DNA from 2 places in the Jeotgalibacillus malaysiensis genome. Region 2 is predicted to be linked to the other one. Evidence: riboswitches for the same ligand, from Rfam matches in the RefSeq annotation. Region 2 holds a riboswitch; the other holds the start of a gene.
What was found. Region 2 has a riboswitch for thiamine pyrophosphate ahead of LG330_RS01345 (3-oxoacyl-ACP reductase). Riboswitches for the same ligand answer to the same signal wherever they lie in the genome.

Region 1 (4,430 bases), 360 kb from region 2:
CAACCTGTAAATTCTTTTATAGGATTGAAATAATTTTATAAGAAGGAAGATGAGCATATGTCTGAAAATCATACAAAAAAAATGACCGATATTCCATTCTCGGTCCTGGATCTCGCTCCAATTTCAGAGGGTAGTACACCTGCTGATTCTTTTCGCAATACGTTGGAGCTGGCCCAGCTTGCTGAAAAGCTTGGGTATAACCGGTACTGGCTCGCTGAACATCATAATATGCCGTTTATCGCAAGCTCCGCAACATCGGTAGTCATTTCCCACGTTGCAGCAGGCACATCAAAAATCCGGGTAGGTTCAGGCGGTATTATGCTGCCGAATCATGCACCTCTTGTGATTGCTGAGCAATTTGGTACGCTGGAATCATTATATCCAGGACGTATTGATCTTGGCCTGGGCCGCGCACCGGGTACTGATCAGCATACAGCACGTGCATTAAGACGTGACTTAAGAAGTTCAGGAGAAGATTTCCCTGAGCAGCTGGCTGAGCTCCGGAATTACTTTGACCCTTCTCTGGGACAAGGATTTAGTCGTATAAGAGCAGTTCCGGGTGAGGGACTAAACATCCCTGTTTGGCTGTTAGGTTCAAGCGGATTCAGTGCCCAGCTGGCAGGAGAGCTTGGCCTGCCATTTGCTTATGCGAGCCATTTCTCACCGCATAACACACTGCCGGCTATCGAGCTGTATCGCCGATCATTTAAGCCATCTAAAGTACTGGACAAACCGCATGCAATGGTAGGGCTGAACATCATTGCGGCCGACACGGATCAGGAAGCTGAATGGCTGGCTACAACATTACAGCAGCAGTTCTTGAATTTGATGCGCGGAAACGAAATCCCATTGCAGCCGCCAGTGGATAATATTAAGGATATAGCGAGCGACTATGAATTAGCTGCCCTTGAGAGTCAATTAGGCACCTCGATTATCGGCAGTCCTCAAACTGTAAAAGAACAGCTGGAAAAGTTTGTGGATGAAAGTCAAGCCGATGAAATCATGGCAATCGCCCAGGTTTACGATCAAAAAGCCCGTCTCCGTTCCTTTGAAATACTGGCAGAAATTACTCAGCAGAAATAGGTAAGTCCGGCCGACCATTGGGGCAAGCTTTTAATATCTAATTTCTTTATGACTAAACTAAGCTGAGGATGGTAATTTAAAAGTGCAGATAGGGGTGTAAAAGAAATGGTTGAATCTATAAAGGATATACTTCTGGTTCTTGGGAGAATCATTACAATTTTACCCCTGCTACTCTTTGTCACCCTATTCATGGGAAAACGGGCAATCGGGGAATTACCGATCTTCGACTTTTTAATTATCCTCACATTGGGGGCAGTTGTTGGAGCCGATATTGCAGATCCAAATATTGACCATCTCCCGACTGCAGCTGCAGTCATTGCGCTTGGCATTCTTCAGAAGGTTGTTGCAAAGTGGAAGATTTCCAACCGGAAAATAGGGAGACTGCTGACATTTGAACCGACTGTGATTATACAAAATGGAAAATTCCTCAATCAAAACATGAAGAAAATCCGTTATTCGATTGATAATATCCTTCAAATGCTCAGGGAAAAAAGCGTTTTTGATATTAGTGAAGTTGAAACAGCCATTATCGAAGCGAATGGTTCTTTGAGCGTTTTAAAGAAACCACAAAAGCATTCAGTTACCTTAGAAGATATGAAAATGGCAAAAACAACATCTGCTATTTCCTTTCCGGTTATTATAGAAGGAACCATTTATTCAAACGTTTTGAAGGATTTTAATCTGAATGAAGCCTGGCTGCAACAACAGTTATCTAACAAAGGCATTGTTGATATAAGGGATGTCTTTTTCGCTTCAATGAATCGGGAGCATGAGTTACATGTTTCCCTAAATGATGAAAAAAATATCACGATTCCACCGATAAAACATTAAGTTGTTATGGATCAAAAATCCCATTGCCTCTCACTCAGGCAGCGGGATTCCTTTTATTCTGCCTCAATTGTTAGTTCCATGTATATTCAGGTTGATATGTAAGAAATGAATCAGAGAAAGCCCGGATTTACACTACTGATTGCAACTGTCATCTTCAGTGCTTGAATCCACTCTCATTTACAGATGTTATCTTAATTCATTGAAACCTGCTGGAGGAAGGATAGCACAGCGTTCTTCCCGCACGCTTCAACTATGGTAGTAATACACAATTTTTTTCTTGGAATTTTCACTTCAGAGCGTTGTATATAAAATGAACTGGATAAATCCTACAGAAGATGTTACGCTAACTTTATAGAATTTAAAAAAACTGAATATAAAAACACTAGGGGAGTCTTTCGGGACTGAGACGGAGCAATCCGGACCCTTCGAACCTGATCTAGTTGAAACTAGCGTAGGGAAGTGGTTGATCTATGTTATATTCATTCATAAAACATACCCAAAACCACTCCATCGCTGGAGTGGTTTTTTTTTATTTGTCAGGAGATTTTCTTTTAAGAAAAGTGATAAGTGTAAAGAAAGGGGGCGAAATATTGAAACCCGGAAAGTTGCATTTGATCTCGACAGGAACACAAAAATCTGAACAATTAGCAGACATGATTGAGAGCATTCATCCGGAAATCGATTTTATCCATTTGCGTGAAAAAACCAAAACAGCAAAAGAAATATATGAAATGGTAGAGCTTTTAATAAACACGGGAGTCCCCCCTTCAAAAATAATCATTAATGACCGGGCGGATGTTGCCTGCGTTACAAATGTGCGAGGCGTTCACTTAGCTTTTCATTCGCTGCCTGTTGAGCTCGTAAAACAAACATTTAAAAACCTGACAGTTGGCTGTTCAGTTCATTCCCTTGAGGAAGCTCAAATTGCTGAGCAGCAAGGGGCGGATTATGTCATCTTTGGGCATATTTATTCAACTCAATCCAAACCGGGATTAATTCCGCAAGGGTTAGCGCAGCTAAGCTTTATATCTCAATCAATTTCTATTCCGGTCATAGCAGTTGGTGGAATTAAACCGGCAAACAGTGCAGATGTGATCGGAGCAGGAGCACAAGGAATCGCTGTCATGTCAGGGATATTGGGCGCAAAAAACCCTTTAAAAGCGGTACAGCAATATCGATCCTATTTATCTAAACAATATGATGTCTGAAATAGGTAAGGAGAGAGTTACATGAATAAAACGTACGATGCCATAGTCGTTGGCGGCGGAGTCATCGGTGGAGCAATAGCGTTTAATTTATCGAAAAGAGGAATGAAGGTTTTGCTGCTGGAAAAAGACCGACTTGCAGGCAAAGCATCCGGAGCAGCAGCCGGAATGCTTGGCGCCCAGGCCGAGTTAGATGGAGAGAGTCCGCTTTTTCAATTAGCGAGAACGAGCAGAGCGTTATTTGGCAACCTGGCAGATGAGCTGAAGATGACCAGCGGTGTTGAAATTGAGCTTGTGGAAAAGGGCATGCTGAGGCTTGCCTTAACTGAGCGGGATCTGCAGGAACACCAGAGAATCAGTAAAATCCACAAACAGAATGGAGAAACTGCGGAGCTGCTTACTGGTAAAGAAGCGAGAAAGAGAGAGCCGGCATTGTCAAATGAAGTCATTGGGGCCATGTACCTTGAAAAAGATGGTCAGGTATCAGCACCTCAGCTGTCATTAGGTTTTTTAAAGTCCGCATCAGCACTCGGGTGCGTGATTAAAGAAGGTCTGGAGGTTTATTCCCTGCATTTCTCTAACGGAAAAATCACAGGGGTTACTACGAATAAAGGTGATTTTATGAGCAGTAACGTTGTAGTAACAGGTGGCGCCTGGAGCGAGAAGCTGTTAACGAAAACAGGCCTACAGCTCAACATGTATCCCGTGAAAGGCGAATGTTTTTCCGTACGGACAGAGGCTCCCTTATTAACAAGCACCATTTTCACGCCGGGCTGCTATCTTGTCCCGAAAAAAGACGGAAGAATCATTGTAGGAGCAACAGTCCTGCCAAATACGTTTAACCAAAAAGTCACGCTGGAGGGAATTTTTTCATTAATGGAAAACGCCCGTAAGCTGGTACCTTCCATATCGCAGGGCGAGTGGGAAAAAGCCTGGACCGGTATCCGGCCGCAAACCGCTGACGGCCTGCCTTATTTAGATGAACATCCCGATTACAAGGGGTTGTTTATTGCGACAGGTCATTTTAGAAATGGCATATTACTGTCGCCAATTACCGGAGAAGTGATGGCGGATCTGATTGAAGGAAAATCACCTGCAGTCGATCTATCCTCTTTTCGTCTGGACCGGCTGACCAGGAATACAAATTCAATCGCGAGGTGAAGAAAATGAGATTGACGATCAATGGAGATCAGGTAGAGGTACCAGACACAGTGAAAACGATAGCTGGACTGCTTCAGCATTTTGAATTGCAGCATAAAGTAGTCATTGTCGAAAAGAATGCTGAAATCATGGATAAAGCGGAACATACAG
Region 2 (4,430 bases):
TAAACCATGATTATGAGCTTCCCAATCTGTCATTGATGTAACTAAATTCCATCCAACTCTCCCTTTCGTTATATGATCGAGACTTAGCAGCTGTCTTGCTGCAGTGAAAGGATTAGAAAAAGTACTTGAGATGGTCGTCACTAAGCCTATATATTCCGTGACTTGTGAAATAGCAGTCAAGTTCACTACCGGATCAAGCCAAAAAGCCGGTAATACACGATCATTTTCTGCCCGTAACGATTGATTGTCAGCAAAAAATACTGCATCGAAACATCCATACTCCGCCAGCTTTGCTAAAGATTGATAATACGAAACTTCTCCGATCTGTTCAATGCTTGAATCCTCCATTAACCAGGCAACCTGATGATGGCCACACCCAATTAACAGCACACCTAAATGTAATTGTTTTTTACTCTTCATAAGCATTTACACCTTCAATCTGTATATTTGTGTTTTCATCGATGGCCTCGATAATATGTGCTAATTGTTCCGGCTTTTGCATTCCTGTTGAGCTAACCTGTAATTTTTGCTTTCCCATACATTTCCCGCTCTCACTTTCGTTCTCAGAGCAGATAAAATATTAGCTGACACATAAAAAACCACTTCAGCGGAGAAGTGGTTTAGGCTATACCTTAAAATCGTCTCAGTATATAGCAGCCACTTCCCTACGCTGGTTTTAACCAGATCAGGTTCAAAGGGTCCGGATATCTCCATCTCAGTCTAAATAGACTCCCCCAGTGTTTTTATATAAAATTTTTAAGAACCAAAGTAATTATGGCCTCGTCTGCAGTAGATTGATCTCATCGTATAGGGTGTTCTCTAAAAAATAATCCGTCTGAGAGACCGTCGCGCTGAAGTGTAAGTTAAGTCATTAGTTCATTGTTAGACCGCCATCGACTGTAAAGTTTTGACCTGTAATGCCAGCAGCATTTTCTGAAGCCAGATAAGCGACCATATTGGCCACATCTTCAGGAGTCGTTACTTTTTTTAATGGCGTTGACTGAGCAATTAACTCAAATACTTCCGGAGTAGTGACGGAACTGGCATCAGTCATCTTCAGCAAACCGCCTGAAACTACATTTGCTTTTATACCATATTGCCCTAACTCCGCAGCGATATTACGCGTAAAACCAATCAGTCCAGCTTTAGCTGTTGTATATTCATGATAAGGGACAACGGGGTTTTGATATAAATTAGTTCCAATGCTGATAACACTTCCATTCTTACGTTCTATGAATTGTGGTAATACACTTTGAACTACATTAAACGCAGCTTTTAAAGTTCCATCTAATTGCCTTTGATAATCTTCCCAGGAAAGATCTTTAAAAGGCTTTTGACCCGTCGGATCAAACTTGAAGTCTACTAAAGCATTATTCACTACAACGTCTATTTGACCAAAGTGCTGGGTTGCCTGCTCGATTAGCGCTTCCACTTCTTTTCGATTTGTAACATCCGCGCGAATCGCAATTGCATGCTCTTGTCCGAGTTCATTAACAAGTTCTTCAGCGGCATTTTGACTCTTATAGAAATTAATAACTACTTTAGACCCCTGTTGAACTAAGGTTTTGGCGATAGTTGCTCCCAAACCTCTGCTACTGCCTGTTACTAATACTACTTTTCCCATTTTAACCACTCCTTCTTAATAGTCTTGATGACACTTAAATAATAAAGTGATAGAGATAGAGATAGAAAAAAACGCAGCTTTCCTATAGGAAAGCTGCGTAAATATCCATAATTACATTGAAAAATTAAGGCGCCTGCGACCTTAAAATATGTTATGTAATGAAATCTACACTTTCCTACGCTAGTTTTAACTAGTTCAGGTTCAAAGGGTTTGAGTAAACACTCATCTCAGTTATATAACACCCCTAGTGATTATATTTAAGTTAGCCCTACTTTATATTTTTTAGAAATTCAAGTCAAGTTATAGTTGCTTTTTTTATAACAGGATCTATTGAATATCATTCAAACCACATTTGTTCTCTCATAAAGTTCACGTTGTAAAAATCGTAAAGCACTCTTCATTTTATCCGAAAAGAAATTTTTCCTTATAGCCAAAAATTAATTCGTAAAACCCTTATTCAAAAAACTTAAAATCAGTGCGAAAAACGACTACTTATTTTTTCAGACTGGCTAAAATCGCTCCTATGATTGCTATGACTCCACCAACCAGCGTAATCGTGTTGATTCCTTCATTTAAGACGATCACCCCGAGAATGACGGTCCAAATCGGTAATAAATTTATAAATGGAGCAGCAGTACCTGGTCCTAGTATTTTAACACCGGCATTCCAGGCTAAGTATGCAGCAACTGAGGCAAATGTACTCACATAAAACAGGGCTAACCAGGCCATTCCATCCATCTGAACAGCATTCATGTCAACTGTGCCTATACAACTGATCAGACTTAAAATCGTTCCATATACCGCAGCTCCTGCTGTCAGTGTCAGAGGATCAGTAGCTTTTCCATATTTTCTGCCTAAAACAGTATAAAGCCCCCAGGCAATACAGGATATGATGATTAATACCTCTCCAGCTAATGCATTTCCAAATGATTCTATGTTTTCTTTTCCTTGTATGAGTATAACGACCCCAATGATTGAAATGACGGTACCAATCCAGGATTTTACTTTTATTTTTTCTTTTAGCAGGATAAAAGAGAAAATTAATATACTTACAGGAATTCCTGCTACAATCATTCCAGCCTGTGAAGAGCTAATTTCTCTTAGACCCATATATGTTGTGGTAGAAAAGATAAAGATACCGAAGAACCCAAGAATAAGGAACTCTTTCCACCTTGAAAAGATAGGAAATGGCTTTTTATTAATGACCAGTAATCCCCACAATAGCAGGGAAGAAATCGCCCATCTGACTGTATTCAATAAAGTTGGAGGCAGCGCGTCACTTAAGTAACGCCCCGCTATGTAATTACCTGCCCAAAAAAGGGTGGCTATTATGAGTAAAAGAAATCCTTTTTTCATGCTTCAGGTCCCTCTTTCTACGCTAAAAAAGGACATGACGATCCCCATTTAGTTGATGTGAAGTACCGCAGTTGAATACAATACTTCCGGTACATATATTTTTTACAGCCACTTGTTCTGCTTTAGTAAAGAACAGGATTTGTACTGTCAGACTCGTATTTATGAGAGTGAGCATCTTCTAATTTCAATCCTTCTCAATCTGATCTTATACCATGTTAATCAGCTTTTTTATTGCACTGACTACCACATCTGGTTCATCATGTTGTATGTAATGCGCACTGTTTTCAGCAATCACCAATTCGCCATCTGAGGATATTTCAAGAATCTCTCTCTGCATTTCATTCCATAACTTTTGGGATTCCTCTGAATAATGAGCTTTCTTACCAGCTGAAAGAACAATTAACGGGACATTTAATTTAATTCTGGTTTCTTTTAACTGCTTTAGGCTTTCCATGAATTCAACATAATTGCCTTCATAGACGAATTGTTTGTTGTACGCCTGTTGAAACTCCTGTGACATCGTCGGGAGAAATCTTTCTCTATAATCTTCAGGTGTAGAGTCAACCAGGACAAGTCCACAGACCTCATTTTGATATTCAGTTGCAAACATTCGCATATTCACTCCACCGAATGAATGACCTACTAAAATATAGGGAGGTTTAATTTCAGCTGCAATAAGAAGTTCCTTCAATTCCTTTACCATCTCACGGCTGGTTCTGGGACCGCAATTAAAACGACCAAAAATTAATCCACAATATCCAATCATATCTCCTTCATCTATCATGTAAATTATTACTATAAATTCAGTCTACACATAACTACTTAATGAAGTAAGTCCTTTTATAACGAAATGCCCCCTTCAGATAAAAATCTAAAAGGAGTAAGGCAGTGCAATTTTTTTAAAACTCCCTGTTATGAACACGTTGATGAATATTTACATCTGAAAATATCTATTTGAAATAGCATATACAGAGTTGCTTTATTCACTTAATTCTAACTTTCACTTATGCGATTGACTTGTATTGTCAGGATAGTGTTCAAGACAGAGAGAATTCCACTCTGACAAAAGTAAAAGACGGTTGCTATGCTTTATTTCAGCGCATAACCCCCGTCTTTTTTCTCTTTATACTTTGAAGCGTCACTCACAATTGGAATTTCGAGAACTTCAGAAATTTTTTAAAAATGAGAAAGATCGAAATATAACACTAGTTTACTAAATATGATCTTTAATTTCTTCCTGAGTGATATCCCGTAATTAAATGGCCTAAGTATAGTTTATCAAAATTATTTAACAGCATTTAGGAACCGATTTTGTAAATATTAAATATCGTCTTATTCTTGTGTCCGAAGGCGGGAAATCATTTTTTTGATTGATGGTATTTATTATCTTTATCTGTTCCTTTCTTCTTTTTTTTAAAAAAGCGACGAGCAGAGGCGGCAAGTAAATAAA

Region 1: another riboswitch for thiamine pyrophosphate. It lies ahead of tenI (thiazole tautomerase TenI); the one in region 2 lies ahead of LG330_RS01345 (3-oxoacyl-ACP reductase).

The regions. Positions count from the first base shown of each region.
Region 1 covers NZ_CP085252.1:3,481,019-3,485,448, forward strand. The annotation lists gene LG330_RS18070 (LLM class flavin-dependent oxidoreductase) at 58-1,083, shown strand; gene LG330_RS18075 (DUF421 domain-containing protein) at 1,189-1,914, shown strand; TPP riboswitch at 2,289-2,389, shown strand; gene tenI (thiazole tautomerase TenI) at 2,385-3,122, shown strand; gene thiO (glycine oxidase ThiO) at 3,144-4,280, shown strand; gene thiS (sulfur carrier protein ThiS) at 4,286-4,430, shown strand, end outside.
Region 2 covers NZ_CP085252.1:247,670-252,099, reverse strand. The annotation lists gene LG330_RS01355 (LLM class flavin-dependent oxidoreductase) at 1-420, opposite strand, end outside; gene LG330_RS01350 (hypothetical protein) at 410-538, opposite strand; TPP riboswitch at 646-746, opposite strand; gene LG330_RS01345 (3-oxoacyl-ACP reductase) at 872-1,624, opposite strand; TPP riboswitch at 1,780-1,880, opposite strand; gene LG330_RS01340 (DMT family transporter) at 2,117-2,980, opposite strand; partial or broken gene LG330_RS01335 (alpha/beta fold hydrolase) at 3,186-3,704, opposite strand; gene LG330_RS01330 (hypothetical protein) at 4,339-4,430, opposite strand, start outside.